DNA from 2 places in the Rheinheimera sp. MMS21-TC3 genome. Region 1 is predicted to be linked to the other one. Evidence: predicted binding sites of a transcription regulator. Region 1 holds the regulator's gene; the other holds the start of a gene.
What was found. The regulator FliA, encoded in region 1, starts transcription of late flagellar genes. The targets are predictions, from matches to a motif close to GCTAAAGTTNNNNNNNNNNCNGCCGATA.
Positions count from the first base shown of each region.

Region 2: a site for FliA is predicted at 2,960-2,987, ahead of RDV63_RS04440 (DUF5610 domain-containing protein). Genes of this name have one in related genera too.

Region 1 covers NZ_CP135084.1:2,609,419-2,617,311, forward strand. The annotation lists gene RDV63_RS12680 (flagellar motor protein) at 1-605, opposite strand, end outside; gene RDV63_RS12685 (chemotaxis response regulator protein-glutamate methylesterase) at 598-1,752, opposite strand; gene RDV63_RS12690 (chemotaxis protein CheA) at 1,759-3,939, opposite strand; gene RDV63_RS12695 (protein phosphatase CheZ) at 3,955-4,704, opposite strand; gene cheY (chemotaxis response regulator CheY) at 4,730-5,113, opposite strand; gene RDV63_RS12705 (RNA polymerase sigma factor FliA) at 5,155-5,835, opposite strand; gene RDV63_RS12710 (MinD/ParA family protein) at 5,871-6,701, opposite strand; gene flhF (flagellar biosynthesis protein FlhF) at 6,742-7,893, opposite strand, start outside.
Region 2 covers NZ_CP135084.1:874,767-882,659, forward strand. The annotation lists gene RDV63_RS04435 (M14 family zinc carboxypeptidase) at 1-1,935, opposite strand, end outside; gene RDV63_RS04440 (DUF5610 domain-containing protein) at 2,325-2,915, opposite strand; gene RDV63_RS04445 (DUF6677 family protein) at 3,072-3,422, shown strand; gene RDV63_RS04450 (hypothetical protein) at 3,440-3,877, shown strand; gene RDV63_RS04455 (GNAT family N-acetyltransferase) at 3,907-4,389, shown strand; gene RDV63_RS04460 (DUF2157 domain-containing protein) at 4,419-5,447, shown strand; gene RDV63_RS04465 (Rrf2 family transcriptional regulator) at 5,497-5,937, opposite strand; gene RDV63_RS04470 (hypothetical protein) at 6,041-6,262, shown strand; gene RDV63_RS04475 (porin family protein) at 6,636-7,211, shown strand; gene RDV63_RS04480 (GAF domain-containing protein) at 7,482-7,893, shown strand, end outside.

The DNA.
Region 1 (7,893 bases):
GGTAAAAATAGAAAGTTAGCAAAGCCAACTCCATAAATAGTGGCAACAAAAGCAGTTGCTATGCCCATGCCTAGTAATTGTGGTTCAGAAATATTTGCCAAAGCCTGAATAAGCCCCAGCACCGCTCCTATAATACCTATGGTTGGGCTATAACCGCCCATAGCATCAAAAATTCTGGCTCCGCGCATTAAACGCTCATGCTCTAAGGTTAATTCAGCATCTAGTGTATCTTGCAGTACAGTTGGCTCTACACCGTCTACCAACATATTTAAACCACGATGTAAAAACTTATCTTTTTCTATTAAAGCATCATCTTCTAACGCTAAAAAACCACTATTTCTGGCTGCTGTACTCCAATTAACAATACGTTTTGAAGTTTGTTGTAACGGATTTTCTACAGGGTGAAACACCCAAGGCAACAGTTTTAAACCTTGTTTAAATTGAGAAGAAGGTGTTTGTAACATGACAGCGCCTATAGTACCGCCAGCGACAATTAAAAAAGCGGGCAAGTGCAATAAGGTAATTAAACTGCCACCTTCCATTACAAAGCCACCAGCTACAGCGACAATAGCTAGAAGAAATCCCGCTAAAGCTAACTTATCCATGATTTAGCTCCTGCAATAAACACTTCACAACATCGCTTAACTTTACTTCTTCATCCATTAAACCAGCTTGGGCAATAGCTTGAGGCATACCATAAACAATACAGCTAGCTTCATCTTGGGCCCATATTTGCGCCCCTTGTTGCTTTAACATTCTTGCCCCTTCACGACCATCAGCCCCCATACCTGTTAACACTATTGCTAAAACTTTATCGGCAAATACTTTGGCGGCTGTAGCAAAAGTTATATCAACACTGGGCTTAAAAGTAATACGGGGCGAGTCATCTTCTCGTATTCTTAACCGAACTTGGCTAGGTGCACCTTCCAGTAGCATTTGTTTGCCACCAGGAGCAAGATAAGCTACGCCAGGCTGCAGTAAGTCACCATCTTCGGCTTCTTTAACACTAATTTTAGCTAGGCTATCTAAGCGTTGGGCAAAGGCGCCGGTAAAAGCTGCTGGCATATGCTGAATTAGCACTATGGGTAAAGGAAAGTCTGCGGGTAAGGCTGTAATAATCCTCTGTAACGCAACGGGGCCGCCAGTGGAGGTGCCAATTGCAATCAGCTTATATTGCTTACCACTAGCTTTAAAGCATTTGTTGGTTGCGGTAGCAGCTAAACGCTGCCCTAGCTGGGGTCGTTGATAACCGTCTTGCTTAGGTACGGTTGTACGAGTACTTAAATTTGCTGTAACTGAGCTAGAAGGGTCAGGCCGCGGCGCTATACTATTAAAGGTAGCTCGGCCCAAAGGACGCTTACGAGCAACAGCTTTTACTCGGTCGCGTAATACTTGGCCAGCTTCATCTTTGTTGCGTGCTATATCTTCAAACTTTTTTGGTAAAAAATCGACTGCACCGGCCTCTAAGGCATCAAAGGTAGCCTTAGCGCCTTCATGGGTTAAAGACGAAAACATTAATATTGGTGTGCGCTGAAACTGCATAATTTCACGTACTGCAGAAATACCATCTAGCACCGGCATTTCTACATCCATAGTAATCACATCTGGTTGTAATGCTTTAGCTTTATCCACCGCCTCTCGACCATTAATTGCCGTATCTATCACTTCAATATCAGGATCTTTCGCTAATATTTCTGTCAGCCGACGGCGGAAAAAGCTTGAATCATCAACAACCAAGACGCGTATGGCCATAATGCTCTACTCACCTCGCCCTTTACTGAAGCGGTCTAATTTAATTTTTGACTTTTTAGCATAATGGGTAAGTAAACTAGGTACATCCAAGATCAGTGCTATGCCACCATCAGACGTAATAGTTGCCCCAGCCATACCTGGCGTACCTTGTAATAAGCGATCTAAAGGCTTAATCACTACTTCTTCTTGGCCTATTAATGAGTCAACAACAAAACCAACTTGTTGGGTACCAAGCTGAACAATAACTACATGCCCTTGTTCACGGCGGCGCTTTTTCTCTGAACCTTTAACTAACCAATGCTCTAAAAAGAATAACGGAATAGCTTTATTACGCACAACAACGGTTAATTGACCATCAACTATATTGCTTTTATTTAAATCTAAATGGAAGATTTCACTGACACCAGCCAAAGGTAAAGCGAAAGTTTGCTTACCCACTAACACCATTAAGGTCGGTAATATAGCTAAGGTTAAGGGTACTTTTATTTCTAGTAACGTACCTTCACCTAGTTTAGATTGAATTTGCACTGAGCCGTTTAGTTGAGTAATTTTTGTTTTAACCACATCCATGCCAACGCCACGGCCTGAAATATCTGATATTTGCTCTTTGGTTGAAAACCCAGGTGCAAAAATCAAATTAAAAGCTTCAGTATCTGACAGGCGGGCAGCACTATCTACATCAAGAATGCCCCGCTTGATGGCGATACTTTTTAACTTTTCCGGGTCCATACCCGCACCATCATCATGGATGCTTAATAAAATATGATCGCCAGCTTGCTCGGCAGAAAGTTTAACAGTACCAACTCGTTTTTTACCGGCTTTTTCACGTACATCTGGCATTTCTATACCATGATCTACTGAGTTTCGAACTAAATGCACTAAAGGATCGGCTAAGGCTTCTACTAGGTTTTTATCTAAATCCGTTTCTTCGCCTTCTAAAATTAACTCTATATCTTTCTTTAAAGAACGTGCCATATCACGCACTACGCGTGGGAAACGGCCAAATACCTTTTTAATGGGCTGCATTCGAGTTTTCATTACTGCACCTTGAATATCGCCTGTGACGACATCTAAGTTAGCAATAGTTTTACTCATGCTTTCATTCTGAACACTGCCCGACAAGCTTAACAGCCGGTTTCGCACTAACACTAACTCACCGACTAAGTTCATGATTTGATCTAAACGCTTAGTATCAACCCTAACGGTAGTTTCTGTTTGTACTTGCTGTGTTGCTGCTATGTTTGCAGCTGGTGCTACTTCTGTAGGGCTAGCTGTAGCTTCGGCTGCTTTTGCTGTAGCTGCTGTTTTTTCTGCAGCGGTTGGGCTAGATGGTTGTTTATTTTCAGTTTGCTCTACTGCAACAGTAGGCGCTTTGCCTTTACCATGAAGCTGATCAAGTAAAGCTTCAAAATCATCCTCATCAAACTCATCGTCATCTGTTGATGCTGAGCTGCTTGATGCTGGTTGCTTAGACGTTGTAGTACCTACTTGGCCAGTAGTGGCCGCTTCAGGAATAAAAACACCCTTGCCATGTAGCTGATCTAAAATAGCTTCAAATTCATCATCAGTAATATCGTCGCTATTATTAGTTGGCCGCTTTAAATCATCTTCGGCTAAAGGCTCAGCTTGCGTAGCTTTAGGTGCCTTACCATGCAGCTCATCTAAGATACGCTCAAACTCATCTTCAGTCATTTCGTCTATACCGCCCTCATTAGGCTCGGCATCAACTTGACTGTCTTGTGACTCAACTACAGGCTCAGCTATAGTTGGTGGTGCGGGTGCAGATTCTGATTCAGACTCTGGCTGACTATAAAACTCTAAAGCCTTGAGTAACTCAGCTGGAGCCGGTGTTAATGCTTGACGATTTATCACCGCAACAAACATGGCATTAATACTATCTAAAGATTGTAATATAACATCCATCAACTCAGCGGTAACACGGCGCTTACCGGTACGTAGCAAATCAAATACGTTTTCAGCACCATGACAAGCATCAACTAATTCTGTTAAGGCTAAAAACCCTGCGCCACCTTTAACGGTATGAAAGCCTCGGAAAATAGCATTTAATAAATTAGCATCGTCAGGATTATTTTCTAGTTCAACTAGCTGCTCTTGCAATAATTCAAGTATCTCACCTGCTTCGACGAGGAAGTCCTGTAAAATATCTTCATCCATATCAAAGCTCATGCTCGAATACCTCTTTTAAAAGCCTAAACTGGAAAGTAAATCATCGACATCGTCTTGACCATTTACCACATCTTCACGCTCTCCAGCATCTAAAATAGGTCCTTCTACACCCCGTGACGATACTTTTGATTTTTTCGCTACCCCTGCAGGACCTACAGCACCTGACTGATTAAATGCTGTTAGCAATCCAATTAAACTCTCTTCAACCTCACGTACTAACTCAATCACTCGGCTCAAAATTTGCCCAGTTAGGTCTTGATAATCTTGCGCCATTAAAACGTCGGTAAGTAAGCCATTTAGCGTTTTCGAATCTATATTGGCTTGAGCTATAAAATCATCAATATGGTGACATAAGCGTTTAAAGTCACCTAATTGTAATTGTCTTTGCATTAACTGTTGCCATTGCGGTTGAATAACAGTTAATTGTTGGGAAATATTATCGGCAATTGGCAAGCAAGACTCAACAGCATCCATAGTGCGATTGGCTGCTTGTTCTGTCATACCTATAACATGCGCTAACCGTTTTTTGGCGTCGGGTATGTCTTCTTCTACTAAATCATTTAAAGCTGGATCTAGATGAAAACTTTCTAATGAATTATGTAGCTGGCGGGTAAGTTTGCCTACTTCAGCAAATAATTCAGAGGTATCAGGCACCACCAATTCTTGAATAAGACTATTAGCCGATTCATATTGCTCAGTTTCAAGCAGTTCAACTAGCTGCCTCGCTTGCTGTAAAGAAATTACCGGTTCAGTTATCATCGTCATAATATGACTCCCCTGTCAGTGACGATTAGCCTAAACGCTCAAAAACTTTAGCTAGTTTTTCTTGTAGAGTGGCAGCAGTAAAAGGCTTGACTATATAACCGTTTACACCGGCTTGAGCCGCTGCAATAATTTGTTCTTTTTTCGCTTCTGCCGTTACCATTAATACGGGTATATGCTTAAGCTTGGCGTCGGCGCGAATAGCTCGCAGCAAATCTATACCTTGCATACCTGGCATATTCCAATCGGTAACTACAAAATCAAATTCAGAGTTCTGTAACATAGGTAAAGCTGTACTGCCATCATCAGCTTCAGCAACATTAGTAAAGCCGAGATCGCGTAACAGATTTTTTATTATGCGTCTCATGGTTGAGAAATCATCAACCACAAGAATTTTCATGTTTTTATCCAAAATCTCCTCCAACGAGATATGACAGCTAACTCAATACAAGGTTATGCCCAGTCTTGCATTCTGGCTTTTAATCTAATAAGAGCCTGACTATGTATCTGGCTCACTCGAGATTCACTTACATTTAATACTGCGCCAATCTCTTTTAAATTTAGCTCTTCGTTATAATATAATGATAATACCAAGGCTTCCCGCTCAGGTAAATTACTTATGGTTGCCACTAAATCTTGCTGAAATGCACTATTAGCTTGGATATCAAATAACTGATCACTGCCAGTATCGTCTGCACTAACAATAACATCTTCAGATACACCAAGATCTTCAATACCAATTATTCTACCACTGCTTATATCACTCAGTATATGATGATACTCATCTAAAGACATGTTTAGCTTTTCAGCTACTTCATAATCTTTAATATCACGACCATAAGCGGCTTCTAATTCTGCAATAGTATCGGCAATTAAACGGGCATTGCGATGAACAGAACGCGGTGTCCAATCGCCACGGCGCATTTCATCTAGCATAGCACCACGGATACGTATACCAGCAAAAGTTTCAAAACTAGCACCTTTGCTACCATCAAAATTCTTTGCTGCTTCGATCAATCCTATCATGCCCGATTGAATTAAATCATCAACCAGCACACTTGCCGGCAATCGCGCTAACAAATGATAGGCAATACGCTTAACTAAAGTCGTGTGCTGATCTACCAATTGCTGCATGCGATCAACACCGCCATAAGCCGCTAGTTTACTATTCACACTATGCCTCGCTCCGGATGAGAGTCAATTAATTGCTCTAAGAAAAACTCTAAATGCCCAGATGCCATATCAGGTAATGGCCACTTACCTGCTTTTAATGCCAAACTTTTTATTGCCATACTAGCAGGTGTTTTAGGAAAAGCTTCAATAAAGGCTTTTTGTTTACGGGCTGCTTTTCGGACATTTTCATCATAAGGTACAGTTGCAACTAGTTCGAGATTAACATCTAAAAATCGATCTGTTACTCGAGTTAGCTTGGCAAATAGCTCTTGGCCTTCTTTAACGCTTCGTACCATGTTGGCGACAATTTTAAACTTATCAACACCATGATCACGACTCAAGATCTTCATTAACGCATAAGCATCAGTAATGGACGAAGGTTCATCACAGACCACCACCATGACATCTTGCGATGCTCTTGAAAAGCTAAGTACCATATCGGAGATACCTGCAGCGGTATCAACTAATAATACATCTACCGCCGTTTCCATTTCACTAAAAGCACGAATTAAGCCAGCATGCTCTGCCGGTGCCAACTCTGTCATGCTTTGTGAGCCTGAAGATGCCGGTATAATTTTTATACCAAAAGGACCTTCAATAATAATATCATCTAACGAAACTTCACCAGAAAGTACATGAGATAGGTTTTTTTCAACCCGTAATCCAAGCATGACGTCACAGTTAGCTAAGCCTAAGTCTGCATCAAGCACTATGACTTTTTTACCTAATTGCGATAACGCCATGGCCAAGTTAAGTGAGACGTTAGTTTTACCTACGCCACCTTTACCGCCACTTACTGAGATAACTTTTACCATTTGTTTATTCATTTTTCTCAGGCCAGTAGCTTGATCATCAAAATTGTCATGATTATGCATAGGTCCCTTCCACCCGATCCATCTCATCATTATACCATTGATGAACCGTACTACTTTGTGCCAATCTTAATGTTTCTGCCTGTTGCACTAGCGCTGTGGCATCAGCCACCGCTATATCTTCGGGTACACGCTGACCATTAGTTAAATAGCTTACTGGTAATGCATTTTGAATTGCCACGTTAATTACTTCTCCTAAGCTTAGACATTCGTCAAGTTTAGTAAAAATGCAACCCGATAACGGTATACGCTTAAAATGAGTGACGCTTTCTTGCATCACGCGCGCCTGTGCTGTAGCTGACAATACCAGATAACTATTTATTTTGACATGGCTATTATGCACTAGTGTAGCAAGTTTATCGGCTAAACGTATGTCGCGTTGACTCATGCCTGCCGTATCAATCAAAATAAGTTTACGCTGTTGTAACTGATTAATTAATAACGTTAATTCTTCGCTATCTTTTGCTAATTTAACGGGGCAGCCAATTATACGACCAAAAGTAGCTAATTGCTCGTAAGCCCCTATACGATAACAATCAGTTGTGATCAGAGCAACTTGGTCAGCGCCATGACGACGAGCAAATTCGGCAGCTAGCTTAGCCACTGTTGTGGTTTTACCTACACCTGTAGGGCCAACTAAAGCCACAACACCACCACGACGTAAAATATCATCATTAGTAGTACTAATTTGTCCCGCTAACAACTCTAAGGCTGCTTGCCAAGCATCATTAGCGTTCATTTCTTCTGACATAAAGCAAGCCAACTGATCGGCTACTTGTTCAGATAAGCCTAATTGCTGTAAGTTTTCTATTACTAAAGCTCGTACCGGCTCGCGGCGTGCTAGATCTTGCCACATTAAACCTGATACTTGGTGCTGTAACAACTGGCGCATAGATAGCATTTCATTGCGCATAGAATCCATTTGCTGTTGCATTAAACTAGCTTGTTGCTGCTGCAGCTTACTGAGCTCGGTAAATTGCGCGTTATTAGTAGCCTGAGCATTAGTCGAAAAACTGCCAGAATTTTGACGTTCAAAACTATTTGGCCGCTCTGATTGTGGCTGACGTGTAAAACCTGCGGCAGTTGCTTTAGTTGGCTGGTCATTAGCCCCTGCTTCGTTCTGCTGCTTTAGCATCTGCCGGGCTAA
Region 2 (7,893 bases), 1.7 Mb from region 1:
CCATAAAACGGCCACTTTAGGAGCCAATACTGGAGTAAATGCACGCGAGCCAATACTAGGTCCGCTTGTAATCCAGCTATTCGCTAATGGCTCGATATTAGCGCCAGACTGTTCTGCTAACTTGGTTAAGCGCTCGGTTAAATTTGCCGGATTTGCGGCTCGTGAAAACACTAATGTGCCGGCTGGGAATTCTCTGCCGTCTTGGTGTTTAAAGCTACTGTCCGCGCTGCGTAATGACAAACCTTCGCGTAAGGCTGCGGTTAATAACCGACCAGCATTCATATCGCCCCAACGAACAATATAACCATAAGTTGCATCACCTGGTTGAATAGTGCCCGACAGAATACGTTTGCTACCTACTAAATCAGCACTAACACTCACGGTTTTGGTGCAGGTTACTAAATCTAAGTTATACAAATGCGGTAATGACCAAGCGGTAACATCGTAAATTTGTGGCCGTAAGTTATTCGCTCGCAAACGCTCTTGTTCAGCCAAAAATTTAGGATCTAAAGGTACGTCTGCATCAAGTAACGCGCGTACTAAGTGATGGCTTGGTTGAGCGGCGTCAATAACATAAGCACCGGCTTGGTATTGTTTGCCGCAGGCTTGGAAATCTTTACTGGTCTGGCGTACTTCAATGCCTTGCTCGGTTAAAATGGCGGCTAAACGCTGGTGCCCAGCAGCATCACGCTGATTCGGTAAGATGTAAGACTGTACGGCTTGACGTTGACCACCTTTATCTAACGCGCTACGGCGATAGTCATAAAAGTTTTCTAATAATGCTTGGCGATTATTGGCAACATTTTCAATACTGGATAAATAAGCAACGAAATTACGTTGTACGCCATCAGCATAAGTTAAAACATCACCTCTTTGGGTGGTAAAGTGATGGCCCCGCGCCGACGCCATTTCATAAGTAGTAGCTAAACTGCCAGAGTAGTTTGGCCAGTTGCCACCATAGCCTGGATAAAACAGATCAAAAATTTCCGCGGTAAAGTAATCATAGCCAAAGCGATCAAACCAACGGCCATTATTCTTACCTAACCTAGTTAAACTATTGCGTTGATTGGGAGTAACCAGCGGATTTAAAGGCTCGGCTGATGGAGCAAAAAAGAAAGTGGAGTCGCCACCCATTTCATGTGAATCAATAAAGTGTAAAGGTAAGGCTTTTAGAAAAGCAGCGACTTTGCCACGCGTTTCTGGTTGGGTTAATGCAAACCAATCACGGTTTAAATCAAATAAATAATGGTTAGTACGGCCATTGGGCCAAGCTTCATTATGCTCTGCTGATAAGCGGTCAGATGAAGGTTCTATTCCTACTGTTGAATAATAACGGCTAACAAAGCGGGCGCGGCCATCGGGATTTTGCAGTGGGTCTAGATAAATAAGAGTATTGTTTAATAACTGCTGGTTTTCTGTTGCTTGGCTAGCCAGTAAATGCCAAGCCGTCACTAAAGTGGCTTCTGCTGGTGAAATTTCATTACCATGAACACTGGCACCAATCCAAATGCTACCTGGTAACTCTGTAATTAGCTTTTTCGCTGTACTTGCGTTAGTCACTCTAGGATCGGCTAATGCGGCTATTGATTGTTGATGGTCAGCAAGTTTTGCGATGTTGTCTGCAGAAGAAATTACCGCATAAAATAAACGCCGACCTTCCCATGTTTTACCATAATCAAACAGCTTAATTTTATCAGGATGAGCCGCAGCTAAGCTTTCAAAATAGGTGACGATTTGTTCAGGGCTACTGACACGGCTCGCTGCTGGATAGCCTAATATATCTTCTACAGTTGGCGTAGAGTCATATTGTGTGTGCGGCCAATGTGGCACTTCAAGTTGAGGCGTGATTGCCGAATTGTCAGCAAGTGCCAAGTAACTTGTTGACAATAAAGCCAACGTTACTAAAGTGACACTAAAAAACTTACTACCTTGCATATTATTTCCCTTATAAATTTTAAAAAACTAATTGAGCGCCTAGACGTCTAGATGGATGTATCTCATAAAGTAGTAATAAAAGCAAGCAAGTTTATTAAACTTGTCTAGGTCAAAGTGCTTTATGGGCTTTTTAAAAGCTTATTAAATAATCGGTAGTTAATTAATAGGTTAATGGAATAATGACTGTTAACTTATAGCCTAAGACCTAAGTAGAACACTGTTGTTGATTTATTGTTTAGGTTTGGCTTTTATAATAAGTGTTGGTACGGATCAAATGTACTGGATAAAGACTATGTCGGCTCGGTAGTGGTAAATCAGGCAAACGGCCGCTCTTTTGAACCAGCAGCTGGCCGTCAACTTAATTTAGGCTTTAGTGTAGAGCGTTATTTTTAGCCTAAGTTACTGTCTTCTTGTCCAGACTTAGCTGCTTGCTCTAACATTTTTTCTCTGAAACTTGCTAAACCATCCATGACTAAGCCATAGGTTTTATCTACGCCGCTTTCTACTTCACCTTCATAAACTTGCAAGCCTTTAAGAATATTTTTGGCATCAGCAAAGCCTTTTTCAATGCCGCCACCTATCACTTTTAAAAAGCTCTCTAGATTTTCTTCTTCTGATTTACCCGGATTTTGCTCTTTGTATTTACCGTAAAATGCAGTAGCAAAGCTAACGATACGCTCAGCAGTTGCTTCTGGCGAAGTATCAATGCCAGAATCATATATTTTTTGTGCTGCGTTAGTGCCCATTATTGGTTCAAGTTCAGCATTAATACCTTCTAATGCTGTTTTGTATAACAAGCTTAAAGAGTCATTATTACTACTTAACGATACCTTCTCTGCAGCGCGCAAGATCCCCAAATTGTTAGCTTGCTTTAATTCTGCCGCTTGATTTTTAATTGTTTGGCCATTATCAGCTTTATTAGGGGGGGTAGTCTGTTTAGTTACGCCAGTTATTGGTGTATTGCCTGTTGTTATTGCCATAATTTGCTCCTGAAAATCTGATATTAGTATCATACTAGTCATGTTATCGGTTGCTGTGGCTGAAACTTTAATTGTTTATTTTTCGTGCAAATAAAATAATCATGTACACTCGTTAAAACACTAGGTTGTTAGCGTTATTATTAATGTAGGAATAAGATGAATAAATCAGTTAAAGCCCTATTATTATCGGCTTTTTTGTATCCAGGCGCTGGCCACTTTTTTCTTAAAAAATATGTTATGTCAGCAATTTTTGTAGTAGCTTTTTCAATACCCTTGCTGTTTATCTTCAGCAGTATTATAAGTAAAGCCCAACAGATTGCTGAGCAATTGAGCAGTGGGCAAATTCCTTTTGACAGTGCAGCCATTGTCGCGGCCGCAACAGATGCCACAACAGAGCTGGTTAGCAAAGAATTAAGCTTTAATCTGTATATGTTAATAATAATATGGGTTATAGCTATTATTGATGCCTATAGACTTGGCAGCAAAGAAATGAAAAAGCATGCATAAAGTAGGTTAAGTTAATAATGATCAAAAAAGCCTTAGCAACAGAGTGGTGTTTACTACAAAACCAATACGATAGTTATGAAAAACACTCATTATATATAAAAATGCTTAGCATAGTGGTGATGCTAGTGGCTGTGACATTACAGGCTTCAAGTTTTTTTATCGTGCTACTGTTACTGGTATTGTGGTTACAAGACGCGATATGGAAAACCTTTCAGTCAAGAATAGAGCCACGTTTGTTACAGTTGGAACTTTATCTTAAGCTGCCAAGTGAATTAGAACCTAGCCAATTATCAACTAAGGCAGTTTGTGTATTTCAATTTAATAGTGAATACCAAAAAGTTAAGTTAACCGGTTTATTACTTATTAAAGAGTATATTGCTCAATCTGTTCGACCAACAGTGGCTTTTCCTCACTTAGTGTTAATATTACTTTTACTGATTACAAGTGTGTTTTAGCCAAAATAAATTAACTACGGAGCCTTTCATTGAGTGTTGTCATTACAGAAATTAGCCCACAATATGACGCTAAAATTGCTGAGGTAATTAAGCAGGTAGGTGCCGAGTTTGGTGCTATAGGCGAGGGGTTTGGCCCTTCAGATCCGGAAGTAGAAGCCATGAGTCAGCATTATCATGCTTATGATGCTAGCCGCTATTTTATTGCTTTAGTTAATAACAAGGTTGTTGGCGGTAGTGGTATTGCCCCGTTTAATGGCAGCAGTGAAGTATGTGAATTGCGTAAATTGTTTTTACTACCACAGAGCAGAGGGCTAGGTATAGGTAAAACACTGACCGAAAAGTGCCTAGAGTATGCAAAAAGTAGCGGTTATAGCCAGTGCTACTTAGATACTTTACACAGCATGACAACCGCTATAGCCTTATATGAACTGTTAGGATTTAAACATCTACAGCAGCCATTAGCGGGCACTATCCACAACGGCTGTGATGTTTGGATGCTCAAGCAGTTATAATTATATAAATACTAATAATGAGATCAGCTATGAAGGTTACAAGGAAGGTGCTAGGTGATGCTGTTGAGAAGAAAATTATTTCATCTGAACAAGCTGACTCGCTGTTTGTATTTTTACAGAGTCAATCCCAAGATAGCGCAAGGTTTACTTTTACTCATGTCCTGTATTACTTAGGCGGCCTTATTGCTATTGGTGCTATGACACTATTTATGGGGATAGGTTGGGAATCCTTTGGTGGAGGGGGAATTGTATTAATCTCATTGCTTTATGCCGTTATAGGTCTGGTTTTGACTCATATTTTTGCCGCTAAAAATTTAGCTATCCCAGCGGGAATTTGCGCCACTTTTGTGGTCTGCTTAACGCCCTTAGTAATTTATGGTTTACAGCATTGGCTAGGCGTATGGCCAGACCATAGCCAGTATCAAGATTATCATCGCTACGTTCAGTGGCATTGGCTTTATATGGAGCTGGGCACCTTAATTGTTGCTGTTATTGTAGCTTGGAAATATAAGTATCCATTTTTAATCATGCCAATTGCAGTAACGCTATGGTATTTAACCATGGATATTTCGGTAATGATTGCTGGCGATGATTTTTCATGGCAAATACGGCAATTAGTCTCCCTTTATACGGGATTATTAATGATAGGCTTGGCATTTTGGGTAGATATTCGTTCACGTTATAAAGCTGATTATGCGTTTTGGCTATACTTGTTTGGTGTTATTGCTTTCTGGGGCGGTTTGTCTTGGCAGCATTCGGACGATGAGCTATCTAAGTTTTTCTACTTCTGCATTAACTTATTTATGATAGGTATAGGGGTAGTGTTAGTACGGCGAGTTTTTGTTATTTTTGGTGCTATAGGCTGTTGTGGTTACATTAGCTATTTAGCTTATAATGTTTTCAACGATAGTTGGCTATTTCCAATGGTATTAACAGCTATTGGCTTACTGATTATATACTTAGGCATCCTTTGGCAAAAACATGAAAAAGCCATCACAGTTAGGTCGCGTAAATTACTGCCTAGCCCATTAAGAGAGTTATTAGAAAGTAAGCCTTAGCCGTAACTTAAGCATTTCTTAAAGCAGTAAAAGTAATAACTTTTCTGCTTTACTCTGAGAACTCTTGAACAAATATAGCTTGTAGCTGAGACTTATTATCACTGACTAAGTCTGCGACTGTGTATTTACTTAAATGCTCATAAAACAAAACTTTACCTTGTTCTACTATGCCATTTAATTTGCATGCAGGCAGGGCGACACAGCGAGGAGAGTTGCAATCAATCCATTCTTCATCACCTTCTAACTGGCGAATAACAAAGTCTAACTTAATGCTATTTAATGGTTTAGCCAGTGTGAAACCACCATTTTTACCGCGCTTGGTATCAATTAGTTCTAACTTAGCCAAATGATGGACAACCTTATTTACATGGTTGGCTGATAAGTTAAACACTTCACAAATAATGCGTACATTAGTCATGGTTTGCTTTGGTTGGCATGCCAGATACATTAAAACTCGCAGCCCATAGTCGGTATATTTTTTTAATTGCATAGCTTTCTCTGTCTTAGGCTAAAAATTAATCTAAATAACTCTTGAATTTTATCTAATATACATTAATAATGCGCATTATAAATACACATTAGGAATGCGCATTATGAATCCAAGAAAATTACTCGTTACTGCCAATAGTGCCATGGTGATTACCTTAGTGTTATTTTGTGCGGCAGCCTACCTAGCCTGGTTTCAAGATCAAATATTACCACTACGCATTGTCGCTGTGATGCATATGCTACAAATTGTCTTTGCAGGCTTATTTAAATTATCTTATGTATTACGTTTAATTGCCCAAAATCAATTGGGCCAAGTTTTACGTTAAAGCCTAACATTAAACTCAATGCTTTAGGCTATTTTGCTAAGAATAACACGTCATTAGTAATGAGTTGCAGCTAGTTAGCCTGTTTGTTAATAGCTGTAATTTAACTCTAGCTATTAATCTAGGGTTCAGCTATTAACATATGTAACTTATTGTTTTTAATAATTTTTACTATGTAAAAACTACATACTAATAAGCCGACTCTACATACTTATTCTTTATTTTTAACTATAGGGTTATTTAAAAGAAGACAACTAACTATCTGAAATAAATAGGTTAATGGCTATGAATTAGAGCTTGGCATAAAGCTTGTAGTAGCTAAGGTGACACGTTAAGCGATAGCTTGTTACTTATTAATTATATTTCGGAGTTTATAATGAAAAAGTCATATTTAGCTACTCTGGCTGCTGCATCTTTACTGACTACTTCTGGTTTTGCTGCTGCAAATAGTTTTGTAGATAACATGGGCCCTTATGTTGGTGCGAGTTACAGTTTATTAAAAGCAGACGGTGACGAAGATTTTGATAAAGAAGATAATGCGACTAAGTTATTTGTCGGCGCGCAATTTCACCAAATTTTTGCTTTAGAAGCCGGTTATATTGATTTTGGTAATTACGGAAACAGTGTTTTTAATACTGATTTAGACGGATATACATTAGCTATTAAAGCCGGCATTCCATTAGGTGAGCGTTTTACCCTATATGCTCAAGGTGGTAATTTATGGTGGAATGCTGATATAAATGCAACCGATGAAAGTTCTGATGCCGATGGCTCTGACTTTTTCTATGGTGCCGGTATGGCGTTTGCTATATCAGAAAGCTGGCAATTATTACTAGAATACACTCGTGTTGACGTTAAGTTTGATCGCGATGAGATTGGTATTCTTGCTGAAATTGATAGTTTTGATACTAAATTTGATCAAGCCAGTTTAGGGATTAAATATACCTTTTAATCTGTTTTTGCCATAACCATCTTGCTTACAATTAGAACAGGCTGCTTAATAATTAAGTAGCCTGCTTTATTTTAATAGCTAGCTTTTAATTAAGTGTAACAACAAAGTGCATAGTTTGTTTATTATCATAATAGTGTAATTTTCTTTTCGCTTTATTACTAAATTCATTCTAAATTGAACACTTAACTGTAAATATAGCTATATTTATGAGTAAGTTGTTTGTAGTGTAGATATGCATGCACTATTAGATTTATGAACTAAGGTAAAGTTATGCAAGTACCGCCGCTTCCAGAAAATGAACAAGAGCGTTTAAAGGCGTTACGGCGATCAGGTTTATTAGATAGTGCTGCAGAGCAGCGGTTTGACCGTATTACCGCTTTGGTTAAAAGCTTATTTGATTGCGATATTGTTTTAATTTCTCTGGTTGATTCTGATCGGCAGTGGTTTAAGTCTAAACAAGGGTTGGCGTTGGAAGAAACGGAGCGTTGCTTTTCCTTGTGTGCTTATGCCATTTTAAGCAATGATTTAATGTTGATCCCCGATGCGACGAAAGATCCACGCTTTTCAGATAACCCCTTGGTTGTGAACTCTCCCTTTATTCGCTTTTATGCTGGTGTGCCTTTGCAGTCGCCTGATGGTTATAATTTAGGCACTTTATGTTTAATAGATGCTAAATCTAAAC